2 regions of the Streptomyces lunaelactis genome follow, and region 2 is predicted to be linked to the other one. Evidence: riboswitches for the same ligand, from Rfam matches in the RefSeq annotation. Region 2 holds a riboswitch; the other holds the start of a gene.
What was found. A riboswitch is a leader RNA that binds a small molecule or an ion and turns the genes downstream of it on or off. The one in region 2 is predicted to bind cobalamin.
Positions count from the first base shown of each region.

Region 1: another riboswitch for cobalamin. It lies ahead of SLUN_RS26550 (ribonucleoside-diphosphate reductase subunit alpha); the one in region 2 lies ahead of SLUN_RS08940 (cobalamin biosynthesis protein).

Region 1 is NZ_CP026304.1:5,720,072-5,727,402, forward strand. It holds gene SLUN_RS26540 (hypothetical protein) at 1-181, shown strand, start outside; gene SLUN_RS26545 (ribonucleotide-diphosphate reductase subunit beta) at 211-1,230, opposite strand; gene SLUN_RS26550 (ribonucleoside-diphosphate reductase subunit alpha) at 1,230-3,599, opposite strand; cobalamin riboswitch at 3,728-3,853, opposite strand; gene SLUN_RS26555 (YbdD/YjiX family protein) at 3,988-4,185, opposite strand; gene SLUN_RS26560 (carbon starvation CstA family protein) at 4,185-6,416, opposite strand; gene SLUN_RS26565 (CstA-like transporter-associated (seleno)protein) at 6,538-6,756, opposite strand; gene SLUN_RS26570 (GntR family transcriptional regulator) at 6,790-7,331, opposite strand, start outside.
Region 2 is NZ_CP026304.1:1,992,401-1,999,731, forward strand. It holds gene SLUN_RS08920 (alpha/beta hydrolase) at 1-583, opposite strand, end outside; gene SLUN_RS08925 (class II aldolase/adducin family protein) at 649-1,320, opposite strand; gene SLUN_RS08930 (inorganic phosphate transporter) at 1,602-2,852, shown strand; gene SLUN_RS08935 (hypothetical protein) at 2,865-3,089, shown strand; cobalamin riboswitch at 3,246-3,387, shown strand; gene SLUN_RS08940 (cobalamin biosynthesis protein) at 3,504-4,469, shown strand; gene SLUN_RS08945 (cobyric acid synthase) at 4,466-6,007, shown strand; gene cobN (cobaltochelatase subunit CobN) at 6,004-7,331, shown strand, end outside.

The sequences.
Region 1 (7,331 bases), 3.7 Mb from region 2:
CTCGTTCGTCGGGTTCGCCAGGGACCGTGTCATCGACCGCCAGCTGCGTCGGGCCGCGCAGCGTCGGACGCAGCGGCGGGTCTCCGCGCAGGACCCCGCGCCTGCATCGAGGCTCATGGTGGGGATCCGTCCCAAGCCCTGCTCCTCAAACGCCGGCGGGGCTGGAGTTGCCGGCGTTTGAGGTGAGGGCCGAAGGGCGTTTTACGGGGTCTAGAAGTCGTCGTCGAAGCCGACCGAGCCCTCGACCGCCACCTGGTACGCGGACGGACGGCGCTCGAAGAAGTTCGTCAGCTCCTGGACGCCCTGCAGCTCCATGAAGGAGAACGGGTTCTCCGAGCCGTACACCGGAGCGAAGCCCAGCCGCGTGAGGCGCTGGTCGGCGACGCACTGGAGGTACTCGCGCATCGACTCGGTGTTCATCCCCGGCAGCCCGTCACCGCACAGGTCTCGGCCGAACTGCAGCTCCGCCTCCACGGCCTCCCTGAGCATGTCGGTGACCTGCTGCTGGAGCGCGTCGTCGAAGAGCTCCGGCTCCTCCTTGCGGACCGTGTCCACGACCTCGAAGGCGAAGTTCATGTGCATCGTCTCGTCCCGGAACACCCAGTTGGTGCCGGTGGCCAGGCCGTGCAGCAGGCCGCGCGAGCGGAACCAGTAGACGTACGCGAACGCGCCGTAGAAGAACAGGCCCTCGATGCAGGCCGCGAAGCAGATCAGGTTCAGCAGGAAGCGGCGGCGGTCGGCCTTCGTCTCCAGCCGGTCGATCTTCTCGACAGAGTCCATCCACTTGAAGCAGAACTGGGCCTTCTCCCGGATGGAGGGAATCTCCTCGACCGCGTCGAAGGCGGCCGCCCGGTCGTCCGGGTTGGGCAGATAGGTGTCGAGCAGCGTCAGATAGAACTGGACGTGCACGGCCTCCTCGAAGAGCTGGCGCGAAAGATACAGCCGCGCCTCGGGGGAGTTGATGTGCTTGTAGAGCGTGAGCACCAGGTTGTTGGAGACGATCGAGTCGCCCGTCGCGAAGAAGGCGACAAGGCGGCCGATCATGTGCTGCTCGCCCGGCGTGAGCTTGGCGAGGTCGGCGACGTCGGAGTGGAGGTCGACCTCCTCGACGGTCCAGGTGTTCTTGATCGCGTCGCGGTAGCGCTCGTAGAAGTCCGGGTAGCGCATCGGACGGAGGGTCAGCTCAAAGCCCGGGTCGAGGAGGTTCTTTTCGGCGTTCGGGGTGGTCATCACTGGCAGGCCTCGCAGGACTCGGGGTTTTCGAGAGAGCAGGCGATCGCGTCGGCGTCGGGCGCGGAGGCCTGCTGCACGGGGATGGGAGCGGACTGAGCGGCGCGGGCGATGCGCGTCGCCGGGCGGGAGCGCAGGTAGTACGTCGTCTTCAGCCCCTGCTTCCAGGCGTACGCGTACATCGAGCTGAGCTTGCCGATCGTCGGCGTCTCCAGGAACAGGTTCAGCGACTGGCTCTGGTCCAGGAACGGCGTACGGGCCGCCGCCATGTCGATCAGGCCGCGCTGCGGGATCTCCCACGCCGTGCGGTACAGCGCGCGGACTTCGTCCGGGATCCAGCTGAAGCCCTGCACCGAACCGCTGGACTCGCGCAGCGCCTCACGGGTCTGCGCGTCCCATACGCCGAGCTTCTTCAGCTCCGCCACCAGGTAGCCGTTGACCTGGAGGAACTCACCGCTCAGCGTCTCGCGCTTGAAGAGGTTGGAGACCTGCGGCTCGATGCACTCGTACACACCGGCGATCGAGGCGATGGTCGCGGTCGGCGCGATGGCGAGCAGCAGGGAGTTGCGCATACCGCTCGACGCGACCCGGGCGCGCAGCGCGTCCCAGCGCTCCGGCCAGTTGAGCTCGGCGTCGTAGTGGTCGGGGTGCAGCACGCCACGGGCCGCACGCGTCTGGGACCAGGCGGGCAGCGGGCCGTTGCGCTCGGCGAGTTCGCAGGACGCCTCGTAAGCGGCGAGCATGATCCGCTCGGCGATCTTCGTGGAGAGCGCCTTCGCCTCGGGCGAGCCGAAGGGCAGGCGGAGCTTGAAGAAGACGTCCTGGAGACCCATCGCGCCCAGGCCCACCGGGCGCCACTTGGCGTTGGAGCGGCCGGCCTGCTCGGTCGGGTAGAAGTTGATGTCGACGACGCGGTCGAGGAAGGTGACGGCCGTACGGACGGTCTCGTCCAGCCGCTCCCAGTCGATGTCTCCCGACGCGAGCACGAACGAACCGAGGTTGACCGAGCCGAGGTTGCAGACGGCCGTCTCCCCGTCGTCCGTCACCTCCAGGATCTCGGTGCACAGGTTCGAGGAGTGGACGACCCTGCCCGGCTCGGCGGTCTGGTTGGCCGTGCGGTTCGAGGCGTCCTTGAACGTCATCCAGCCCTGGCCCGTCTGGGCGAGCGTCCGCATCATCCGGCCGTACAGTTCACGGGCCGGCATGGACTTCTGCGCAAGACCCGCGGCCTCCGCCTTGCGGTACGCGGCGTCGAACTCGTCGCCCCACAGGTCGACCAGCTCCGGCACATCGGCAGGCGAGAACAGCGACCAGTCGCCGTCGGCCTCGACGCGGCGCATGAATTCGTCCGGGATCCAGTGCGCGAGGTTCAGATTGTGCGTACGCCGGGCGTCCTCACCGGTGTTGTCGCGCAGCTCCAGGAACTCCTCGATGTCGGAGTGCCAGGTCTCCAGGTAGACGGCGGCGGCGCCCTTGCGCCGGCCGCCCTGGTTCACCGCGGCGACCGAGGCGTCGAGGGTCTTGAGGAACGGGACGATGCCGTTGGAGTGCCCGTTGGTGCCGCGGATCAGCGAACCGCGCGAGCGGATACGGGAGTAGGAGAGGCCGATGCCGCCCGCGTGCTTCGACAGCCGCGCCACCTGGTGGTAGCGGTCGTAGATCGAGTCGAGCTCGTCCAGCGGCGAGTCCAGCAGATAGCAGGAGGACATCTGCGGGTGGCGGGTGCCGGAGTTGAAGAGCGTGGGGGACGAGGGGAGGTAGTCCAGTCGGCTCATCAGGCCGTACAGGGCGGCGACCTCGTCCAGGGCGCGGGTGCTGTCGTTCTCGGCGAGCCCGCAGGCGACGCGCAGCATGAAGTGCTGGGGCGTCTCGATCACCTGACGGGTGATCGGGTGGCGGAGGAGGTAGCGGCTGTAGAGGGTGCGCAGCCCGAAGTAGCCGAAGCGGTCGTCGGCGGCCCGGTCGATGAGGGAGTCGAGGCGTGCGGTGTGCAGCGTCACGAACTCGGCCGTACGGTCGGCGATCAGACCCTCACGGTGCCCCACCGCGACGGAGGCGGAGAACGACACCGCGCCCTGTCCGGCTGCCTCGTCTGCGATATGACGGGTCAGCAGACGAGCGGCGAGCCGCGAGTAGGCCGGGTCCTCGGAGATCAGCCCCGCGGCAGCGTCGGTGGCCAGGCTCCGGAGCTCGGCCGCGTCCGATCCGGCGTGCCGGCCGCGCAGCGCGGCGGCGGCGACCCGTCCCGGGTCGGTGTCCGGCAGATCGGCGGTGAGATCGGTCAGGGTCCGCAGAAGCGCGGTCCCGGGGCCGTCGGCCACCTGCTGCTCAAAGATGCCTGAAGCCGGATCGGCTGGCGCGATGGTCACGTGGGGCTCTCCCTCGCTCGGCTCTGGGCCGACGGGGGTTGGGGGCACGGGCGCACGCCACGGGGGACGGCTCACCGCGTCCACCGGCCCAACCGCGAGGCCCGGACGTCTCGGCACCCGGTTCGGTCGAGCCGGGTGCACCGTCGGCAGGTCCTCGGACTGGCGGGGCACGACAAAGCGCACCACATCACACCGTTGCGGGACAGTTCCGGATTCGCACCGGATTCCCCTGCGTCGACAGCGAGCATGAGCATACATGTGGGGGCCGCTGGATGAAGCAGCCCCCACATGTTGTGTGTCGCGTCGTGCGCCGGCAACTCAAGCCTCGCCGGCGATTGAGCCGCGGGGTCCGGGGCGGAGCCCCGGTTGCCCGTCGTAGGTCACCCGGTCAGCAGCAGCGGAACCCTTCGCGCGGATCCGCCTCCCGTGCGTCCATCCGGCTGCGCTCGAACTCCCGCCGGGTCATGACCTCGGCGGCCGGGTCGCAGGACCTCGTGTGGGCGACGTACTTGTCGTACACCGCCTCGCCGGACAGCTCGTGCACGTACCAGCGGACCCGGTCCGCGGCGCGTCGCAGTCCGGCCATCACGGCGAGCCGGTCCCGGCCGGCACCTCGGCCGGGGCGTGGGCGGGCTCCTTGCGGATGCCGCCTCCGGCCCCCAGCCCGGCCGCCACCAGTTCGGCCTTCTCCTCCGGGGTGGGGAACATGCCGGCCGGGGCGACCAGTTCGGACTCGGTGTGCGGGACCTCGGAGAGCCGTATGCCCTCCGGGCTGCGGACGGCCTTGAAACAGACCCGGGCCGCATCGGCGATGACCACGATGATGAGAATCGCGAAGAGGGCCGAAAGCACGCCGTCGACGGTGGAGTTGGTGACGACGGTGTGCATGTCGTCGACCGTCTTCGCGGGTGGCAGCACCTTGTCGGCGTCGATCCCCGCCTGGTACTTGTCCCGTTGGGCGAAGAAGCCCACCCGGGGGTCGTCCGAGAAGATCTTCTGCCAGCTCGCGGTGAGCGTGACGGCGGCGTCCCAGGCGAGTGGAACCGCGGTGACCCAGGCCCACTTGAGGCGGCCGGACTTGATGAGCAGCGTGGTGCAGACGGCCAGTGCCACGGCGGCCAGCAGCTGGTTGGCGATGCCGAACAGCGGGAACAGCTGGTTGATGCCGCCCAGCGGGTCGTGCACGCCGACCCAGAGGAAGTAGCCCCAGCCGCCCACGACGACCGCGCTGGCGAACCAGACGCCCGGCTTCCAGCTGACCTGGCGGAACGGCTTGTAGACGTTGCCCAGCATGTCCTGGAGCATGAAGCGGCCGACCCGGGTGCCCGCGTCCACCGTGGTGAGGATGAACAGCGCCTCGAACATGATCGCGAAGTGGTACCAGAACGCCTTCATCCCTGCGCCGCCGATGACGGCCGAGAAGATCTCCGACATGCCGAGCGCGAAGGTCGGCGCACCGCCGGTACGCGACAGCAGGCTGGCCTCCTCGACGTCCGCGGCGGCCTTCGCCAGTGCATCGGGCGAGATGGTGAAGCCGAGGCCGGCCACCGCCTCGGACGCCGACTGGACCGTGGTTCCGACCACACCGGCGGGGGAGTTGATCGCGAAGTACAGGCCGGGGTCGATGATGCAGGCCGTGATCATCGCCATGATGGCGACGAACGACTCGGTCAGCATGGCCCCGTAGCCGATCATCCGGATCTGCGTCTCCTTCTGGATCATCTTCGGGGTCGTACCCGAGGAGACCAGGGAGTGGAAGCCCGAGAGCGCGCCACAGGCGATGGTGATGAAGACGAAGGGGAACATCGAGCCGGCGAAGACCGGCCCGTCGCCGCGGCTCGCGAACTCCGTGACCGCGTCCATCTTCAGCGTCGGCAGGGCGATGACGACGCCCAGCGCCAGCAGCACGATGGTGCCGACCTTCATGAAGGTCGAGAGATAGTCGCGGGGCGCGAGCAGCATCCAGACCGGGAGTACGGAAGCGAAGAATCCGTACACCACCATCCAGATGACCAGCGTGCCCGGCTCCAGCGTGAAGGTGTCGGCCCACGACGACTCGGCGACCCAGCCGCCCGCGACGATGGCGAGCAGCAGCAGCGAGACGCCGATGAGCGAGACCTCGGTGACCTTGCCCGGCCGCAGGATGCGCAGGTAGACACCCATCAGCAGGGCGATCGGGATGGTCATGCCGATGGAGAAGACGCCCCACGGCGAATGCGCCAGGGCGTTGACGATGACCAGCGCCAGCACGGCGAGCAGGATGATCATGATGGCGAAGACCGCGATCAGCGCGGCCGCCCCGCCGAACGGTCCTATCTCGTCGCGGGCCATCTGCCCCAGCGACTTGCCGTTGCGCCGCGTGGAGAAGAACAGCGTCACCATGTCCTGGACCGCGCCGGCGAAGATGACGCCGACGATGATCCAGATCGTGCCGGGCAGATAGCCCATCTGCGCGGCGAGGACCGGGCCGACCAGCGGGCCCGCGCCCGCGACCGCCGCGAAGTGGTGCCCGAAGAGCACCCGGCGGTCGGTGGGGTGGAAGTCGACACCGTTGTCGAGCCGCTCGGCCGGGGTGGCCCGGGTCTTGTCGACCTTCAGTACGCGATGGGCGATGAAGCGTGAGTAGAAGCGGTAGCCGATCGCGTACGAGCCGAGTGCGGCCGCGAGCATCCAGGCGGCCGAGATCTCCTCACCGCGGGAGAGCGCGAGCACGGCCCAGCCGGCCGCGCCCACGAGCGCGACGAGCGACCATATGACGATCGACTTCGGAGCGAGGCCTCTCCGCGCTGTGTTCGGTGGTGCTTCCGGCTCTGGCATGGTGCAACCGTCCCCTCGCTGATCACCTGTTGTAATGCGCAGGAAATCTAGGCGAGCGTTTCGTGCAGCGTCACCCCCCGTCCGCATATCGGTACGACAACGCTTTCGCGTTCAACCGCCCTCAGCAGCAGCGGAATCCCCCACTCGGGTCCGACTCCTGGCGGTCCGTCCGCATCCGCTCGAATTCCCGCCGGGACAGCACGGACACGGCTGGATCGCGCGAGCGGGCATGCGTGACATATCTGCCGTACGCCGACTCGTCCATCAATTCCCGCACGTACCACCGCACCGCGCCGGCGGCCCGCCGCAGCCCGCCGCTCAGCGTCCCGCGCCCGAGCATCCCGCGCCTCCGTCCAGCCGGCCGTCGGCCGGGTCAGTCCTGCGGCCGCTGCAGCCGCGCCACGAACTTGTACCGGTCGCCGCGGTACACCGAGCGGACCCACTCCACCGGCTCGCCCTGCGCGTCCAGCGAGTGGCGCGAGAGCATCAGCATCGGCAGGCCCACGTCCGTACCGAGCAGCCCGGCCTCGCGCGGGGTGGCCAGCGAGGTCTCGATCGTCTCCTCGGCCTCTGCCAGCCGGACGTTGTACACCTCCGCCAGCGCCGTGTAGAGCGAGGTGTACTTCACCAGGCTGCGGCGCAGCGCCGGGAAGCGTTTGGCCGACAGGTGCGTCGTCTCGATCGCCATCGGTTCACCGCTCGCCAGCCGCAGCCGTTCGATCCGCAGCACCCGTCCGCCCGCCGAGATGTCGAGCAGCCCGGCCAGCGTGTCGTCGGCCGTGACGTACCCGATGTCCAGCAACTGCGAGGTGGGCTCGAGGCCCTGGGCCCGCATGTCCTCGGTGTACGAGGTGAGCTGAAGCGCCTGTGAGACCTTGGGCTTGGCGACGAATGTGCCCTTGCCCTGGATCCGCT
Region 2 (7,331 bases):
CGAGGTCCCCGCGGTAGGCGAGATCGAGCACCGGGAAGTGGTGGGCGCTGAGGAACTCCATGATGTTCATGGGGTGCTCCCGTGTGGTGCCCAGGCCGTGCACGGTGATGACCCAGGTGTCGCGGGCGCCGGGCACGAACCAGGCGGGCAGCGCGCCGAGTTCGCCGGGGATGTCGATATCGCTGTGCTTGAGGCCGAGCGCGCTGGCCGGGTCGCCGCTGTGCACCTGCGGGGTGAGCCGCACCCGGGTGCGCGGGTCCAGGGTGCCGTGGCTGACCCGTTCCAGGCGGCGTACGACGGTGTCGGGGGCGTGCGGGACCTCGTCGAGTACGGCGCCGACGACCGCGTGGACGTCGGGGCCCTCCAGGCCGTACGTACCGGGGCGCAGCGAGGCGAGGCTGCGGGTGAGGGTCAGCCTGCCCGGGGCCGTGGCGTGCACGGTGAGCCGGGGGTCGCCGGGCAGGGGCCGGCCGAGCGGCGCCTTGAGCGCCGCGTCGCTCGCGTAGCGGCCGGCCGCGATCGCGGCCGCGCCGACGCCGATCAGAGTGGTGACGGCTGCTGCCGCCGCTATAGCCGGGCGCACTGTTCCAGTGTCGGCACCCACCGGCCGCGCTGCCAGTGGGCGGGGGCCGCAGGTGTCGGGGAGCCTCAGGTGCTGGGCCGGGGCCGGCCGTAGCCCTGGAGTTTCTCCTCCACCTCGCGCAGCTGGGACCTGGAGAGCAGGCTGGGCGAGTATCCGGGCAGCGCCGCCGCGGTCAGCCAGAGCCTGCACATCCACTCCAGCTGGGCGGTGCGGTCGTAGGCCTGGTCGAGGGAGTCGCCGTAGGTGACCGTTCCGTGGTTCTGGAGCAGACACCCGGTGCGGTCCCGCAGGGCGCGCAGCATGTTCGCGGCCAGCTCGTCCGTTCCGTACAGGGCATACGCGGCGACGCGGACAGGTCCGCCGAGGGCAGCCGCCATGTAGTGGATCAGCGGGACCTCGGGGACCAGGGTGGAGACGGCGGTGGCGTGCACGGCGTGGGTGTGCACCACGGCGCCCGCGTGGGTGTTCCGGTAGACCTGGAGGTGCAGCGGCAGCTCGCTGGTGGGGGCGAGATCGCCCAGGACCTGGTTGCCGTCGAGATCGACGGCGACGGCGTCCTCGGGAGTGAGACGGTCGTAGGGCACTCCGCTCGGGGTGACCAGGACGAGTCCGCCGGCCCGTACCGAGACATTGCCCGATGTGCCCACCACCAGGCCTTCGGCCGCCGTTCTGCGGGCCGTGGCCACGAGGTCTTCCCACGCCCGCCCGATCGCGTCCTGCCGTACCTCATCGGTCATGCGGTGATCCTGTCAGGCGGCTGCGGCGTGCCGCAGGGCGTCGAGTGACGGAGATCTCTTCAACCCGCACAAATGCCGCTTCCGGCGCCTCGCGGAACCCCCTCGGGCAACCCTGACGCAAGCCCGACACGGTCTGACGCACCGCTGTGGCCACTCCCCCTGAGGAGCGGGGTGATGGATCCTCACTTAACGACACCGCAACGCCCGTCGTAGTTCATCTTCCGTTCATCCAGGTTAACTACGTTCGCCGCGCCACTGACGTCAAACGATTGCCTGGGTAAATGGAACACATCACCTTGCTCCTTGCGATTGTGATCGTGACAGCGCTCGTGTTCGATTTCACGAACGGATTCCATGACACCGCCAACGCGATGGCGACGACCATCTCGACCGGCGCGCTCAAGCCCAAGACAGCGGTGGCCATGTCCGCCGCGCTCAACCTCGTCGGCGCGTTCCTGTCCGTGGAGGTCGCCAAGACGATCTCCAGCGGCCTCGTGACCGAGGCGGGCATCACACCCGAAGTCATCTTCGCGGCGCTCGTCGGCGCCATCCTCTGGAACCTGATGACCTGGCTGATCGGCCTGCCGTCCAGTTCCTCGCACGCCCTGATGGGCGGTCTGATCGGCGCCACCATCGCCTCGGTCGGCGTCAGCGGTGTCAACGGCGGCACCGTCGTCACCAAGGTGCTGATCCCCGCGATCGCCGCCCCGCTGGTCGCCGGCATCGCGGCCTTCCTCGCCTCCCGGCTGACGTACAAGATCGGCAAGAACGCCGACGAGAAGGCCACCGCGAAGGGTTACCGCACCGGCCAGATCGCCTCGGCCGGCCTGGTCTCCCTGGCCCACGGCACCAACGACGCGCAGAAGACGATGGGCATCATCACGCTGGCGCTCGTCGCCGGCGGTGTGCTCTCCCCCGGCTCCAACCCCCCGATGTGGGTCATCCTCTCCGCCGGTCTCGCGATCGCGATGGGCACCTACCTCGGCGGCTGGCGCATCATCCGCACCATGGGCAAGGGCCTCACCGACCTCCAGCCGCAGCAGGGCTTCGCCGCCCAGACCAGCGCGGCCAGCGTCATCCTCGCCTCCTCCAACCTCGGCTTCTCGCTGTCGACCACGCACTCCTGCTCCGGCGCGGTGATGGGCGCCGGCCTCGGCCGCAAGGGCGGCGTGGTCCGCTGGTCCACCGCCACCCGGATGTTCGTCGCCTGGGGCCTGACCCTGCCCGCCGCCGGCCTGGTCGCCGCGGGCTCGGAGTTCGTGACCAAGCAGGGCGACTGGGGCGTCGCGGCCGTCGCGGTCTTCCTGATCGGCGCCTGCACCGCGATCTGGTTCGTCTCCCGCCGCCAGGTCGTCGACCACACCAACGTCAACGACGTGAGCGCCGACGCCGAGCCCGCGGGCGTCGTGACCGCGGCCATCGCGGCCGTCACCCCGCCGCCGGCCGGCACGCCCGCGAACGACGACCTCAAGACGACCATCCCGGCTCCGGCCCCCGCCGGCTCCGAGCCGACGCAGCCGGCCACGGTGTAAGGACAGATCTGCATGAACATCGACTGGGTAGCTCTCGGCTCCGTCTTCGGCGTGAGCCTCGTCGCCACCGTCGCCCTGGTGGGCCTGTTCACCCTCGGCGTGGTGGGCCTGACCAAGCAGGAGTCGGCGTCCGGACAGGGCGGCGGCACCGCGGCAATGGCGCGCACCGGTGCGTACGCCTGCTTCGCGCTCTGCGCGGCGGCCGTGTCGTACGGGATCTATCTGATCGTCACCTGACGGCACAGCCGCAACGGCACAGCTTCACCGGCCGGGCCGGACACACCCTCGGGTGCGTCCGGCCCGGCTTTCCGCTGCCCTGGGCGCGGCGCCCGGCCGACTGCCCGGTGTGGGGCTCGGCACACTGTCCCACCGCAGGTCAAGGGCGAGTTGACGGGCGTTCGCGAGCGTGGTGGACTGCCGAGGCCATTACGGCGGCAGAAGAGGAAGCCGGTGCGAATCCGGCGCGGTCCCGCCACTGTCACCGGGGAGCACATCCCCGGAAGCCAGGAACTCTCACCGCCGATCACGTCGAACCAGGGCGCGGACACCCTGAGTGAGGACATATCGCCATGCCCGGCTGCCGTTCCGTTCCCGCTGTCAGTACGAAGGTCGATCCCAGGGTCACTCGAGGCGTAACGGCGGCCTGAACCCATGCGTGTCGACCGTGAGTTCGTGTACGGCGCCATCGCCGGTCTGGCCGGTGACCTGCTGCTCGGCGATCCTCGCCGGGGGCATCCGGTCGCCGCGTTCGGGCGGGCCGCAGGCGCTGTCGAGCAGGTGCTGTGGCGTGATCACCGCGGCTGGGGCGCCCTGCACACCGCCCTGTGCGCCGGAGGTGCCGCCGCCGGTGCCGCGCTTGTTTCGCGCGGTGCGCGGGGCCGCGGCGCCGCATCCGTCGCGCTGACCGCCGCCGCCACCTGGGCCGTTGTCGGGGGTACGTCGCTGGGCCGCGAGGCGCGGGCCATCGGTGGCGCGCTCGCGGCCGGGGATCTGGAGGTGGCGCGGGAGCGGCTGCCGCATCTGTGCGGGCGCGATCCGCAGTACCTGGACGAGCGGCAGATCGCGCGCGCCGTCGTGGAGTCCGTCGCCGAGAACACCTCCGACGCGGTCGTGGGCGCGCTCGTGTGGGGTGCGCTCGCGGGTGTGCCGGGTCTGGTGGGCTTCCGGGCGGTCAACACGCTGGACGCGATGGTCGGGCACAAGTCGCCCCGGTACCGGCGGTTCGGCTGGGCGTCGGCACGCCTCGACGATGTGGCCGGCTGGCCGGGGGCCCGGCTCACCGCCGGTCTTGCGGTGCTCGCGGGCGGGGACGCGCCCGGGGCCGTACGGGCGTGGCGGGCCGATGCGAGGAAGCACCCGAGCCCGAACGCGGGGCCGGTGGAGGCCGCGTTCGCGGGGGCGCTCGGCGTACGGCTCGGCGGGACCCTCTCGTACGGCGGCCGGGTCGAGCACCGGCCCGTGCTCAACGGCTCGGGCCGCACCGTGGAGTTCGGTGACATCGAACGCGCCGTGCGGCTCTCCCGCCGCGTCGGCTGGCTGACTCTGGCGGCCTGCGCGGCGGGCCGCCTGGCGGGTCACGCGCTGCGCGCGCGGCGCGCGGGAAAGGGGCGGGGATGAGCAGGCGCAGAGGCGGCGGGCTGCTGGTCGCGGGGACGACGTCCGACGCGGGCAAGAGCGTCGTCACGGCCGGGATCTGCCGATGGCTCGTACGGCAGGGAGTGAAGGTCGCGCCCTTCAAGGGACAGAACATGTCGCTCAATTCGTTCGTGACGCGCGAGGGCGCGGAGATCGGGCGGGCCCAGGCGATGCAGGCGCAGGCGGCGCGCGTGGAGCCCACAGCGCTGATGAATCCCGTACTGCTCAAGCCGGGGAGCGACCGTTCGAGCCAGGTGGTCCTGATGGGCAAGCCGGTGGGCGAACTGAGCGCCCGCGGCTACCACGGGGGGCGGCAGGAGGCTCTCCTGGGCACCGTCGTGGAGTGCCTGGAGGAGCTGCGGGGCACGTATGAAGCCGTGATCTGTGAGGGGGCGGGCAGTCCGGCCGAGATCAATCTGCGGCGTACGGACATCGTGAACATGGGCATCGCGCGGGCGGCCCGGCTCCCGGTGCTCGTGGTCGGGGACATCGACCGCGGGGGCGTCTTCGCCTCGTTCTTCGGGACCACCGCGCTGCTCAGTGCCGAGGATCAGGCGCTGGTCGCCGGGTACATCGTCAACAAGTTCCGGGGCGATGTGTCGCTGCTCGAGCCCGGCATCGAGATGCTGCGGGGGCTGACCGGGCGGCACACGTACGGGATTCTGCCGTACGCCCACGGTCTCGGCATCGACGAGGAGGACGGGCTGCGGGTGTCCCTGCGCGGCGCGGTACGGGAGTCGGTGGTCGCCCCGCCCGTCGGCGAGGACATTCTGCGGGTCGCCGTCTGCGCCGTCCCGCTGATGTCCAACTTCACGGACGTGGACGCCCTGGCCGCCGAACCGGGCGTCGTCGTGCGCTTCGTGGACCGGGCCGAGGAACTCGTCGACGCCGACCTGGTGATCGTGCCGGGGACCCGGGGCACGGTCGGAGCCCTGGAGTGGCTGCGGGAGCGGGGGCTCGCGGAGGCGCTGAAGCGGCGGGCCGCCGAGGGCAGGCCCGTCCTGGGTATCTGCGGCGGCTTCCAGGTGCTCGGTGAGCACATCGAGGATGAGGTCGAGTCGCGGGCGGGGAGCGTCGAGGGCCTGGGGCTGCTGCCCGTACGCATCAGGTTCGCCGTCGGCAAGACCCTCGCCAGGCCCGTCGGCGAAGCCCTCGGCGAGCGCGTCGAGGGCTACGAGATCCATCACGGCGTCGCCGAAGTACTCGGCGGCGACCCGTTCATCTCTGATGGCGATGGACACAGCCTGGACGGCTGCCGGGCCGGGGCCGTCTGGGGCACGCACTGGCACGGATCGCTGGAGAGCGACGGCTTCCGGCGCGCCTTCCTGCGCGAGGTCGCGCGCGCCGCGGGACGGCGCTTCGTGCCCGCGCCCGACACCAGTTTCGGAGCACTGCGCGAGGAGCAGCTGGACCGCCTCGGCGACCTCGTCGAAGAACACGCGGATACGGATGCGCTGCTGCGGCTCATCGAGTCGGGCGCACCGTCAGGACTTCCCTTCATCGCACCTGGAGCGCCATGAGCACCGAGAACACCGTGCTGTTGCTGTCCACCGCCGATACGGACCTGCTGGCGGCCCGGGCATCCGGCGCGCCCTACCGGATCGGCAACCCGACCCGTATCGATGTGGCCGAGGAGCTGCCCGCGCTCGTCGCGGGCGCGTCCGTCGCGGTCGTACGGCTGCTCGGCGGCAAGCGGGCCTGGGAGGACGGGCTCGCCGCACTGAAGGCCGCCGGGATTCCGACGGTCCTGCTGGGCGGCGAGGCGGTGCCCGACGCGGAGTTGATGGCCGAGTCGTCCGTGCATGCGGGTGCTGTCGCGGAGGCTCTGCAGTATCTCGTCGAGGGTGGTCCGGGGAACCTCGTCGAGCTGGCCCGGTTCCTGACGGAGGACGTGCTGCTGAGCGGCCACGGTCGTGCCGGAGGCGCGCGGAACAGGCACAGTGCCGAGCCGCAGAAGATGCCCGAGTGGGGCGTCCACGGCGAGCGTGCGTACGTGGAGGGGCGGCCGAGCGTCGGCGTGCTCTTCTACCGGGCGCACCAGCTCTCCGGGAACACCGGCTTCGTGGACACCCTGTGCGACGCGATCGAGGCGCGGGGGGCCAACGCCCTTCCCGTGTACTGCGGTTCGCTCCGCGGCGCCGACGCGGAGCTGTACGAGACGCTGGGGCGGACCGACGTGCTGGTCGCCACGGTGCTCGCGGCCGGCGGCACCCGCGCCAGTGACGCCTCCGCCGGCGGGGACGACGAGGCCTGGGACATCGGCGCGCTCGCCGACCTCGATGTGCCGGTCCTCCAGGGGCTGTGCCTGACCTCGTCGCGGGCGACCTGGGAGGCGTCGGACGCGGCCCTGTCTCCCATGGACGCGGCGATGCAGGTGGCGATCCCCGAGTTCGACGGGCGGATCATCACGGTGCCGTTCTCCTTCAAGGAGCAGGGCCCCGACGGGGTACCGGTGTATGTCGCCGACCCCGAGCGGGCCGGTCGGGTCGCCGGGATCGCCGTCCGTCACGCCCGGTTGAAGCACAAGCCGAACGCCGAGAAGAAGCTCGCGATCGTCTTCACCGCCTATCCGACCAAGCACTCGCGGGTCGGCAACGCGGTCGGTCTCGACACTCCCGCCTCCGCGGTTCGCGTACTGGACGCGCTGCGCGGCGCCGGTTACGCCGTGGACGGCTACCCGGACGACGGCGACGAGCTGATCCACCGGCTCATCAACGCCGGTGGCCACGATGTGGAGTGGCTGACCGAGGAGCAGCTGGCCGCCGCTCCCGCGCGGGTCCCGCTCGCCGACTACCGCGCCTGGTTCGAGAAGCTGGAGCCGGAACTGCGCGACGGGATGCTGGA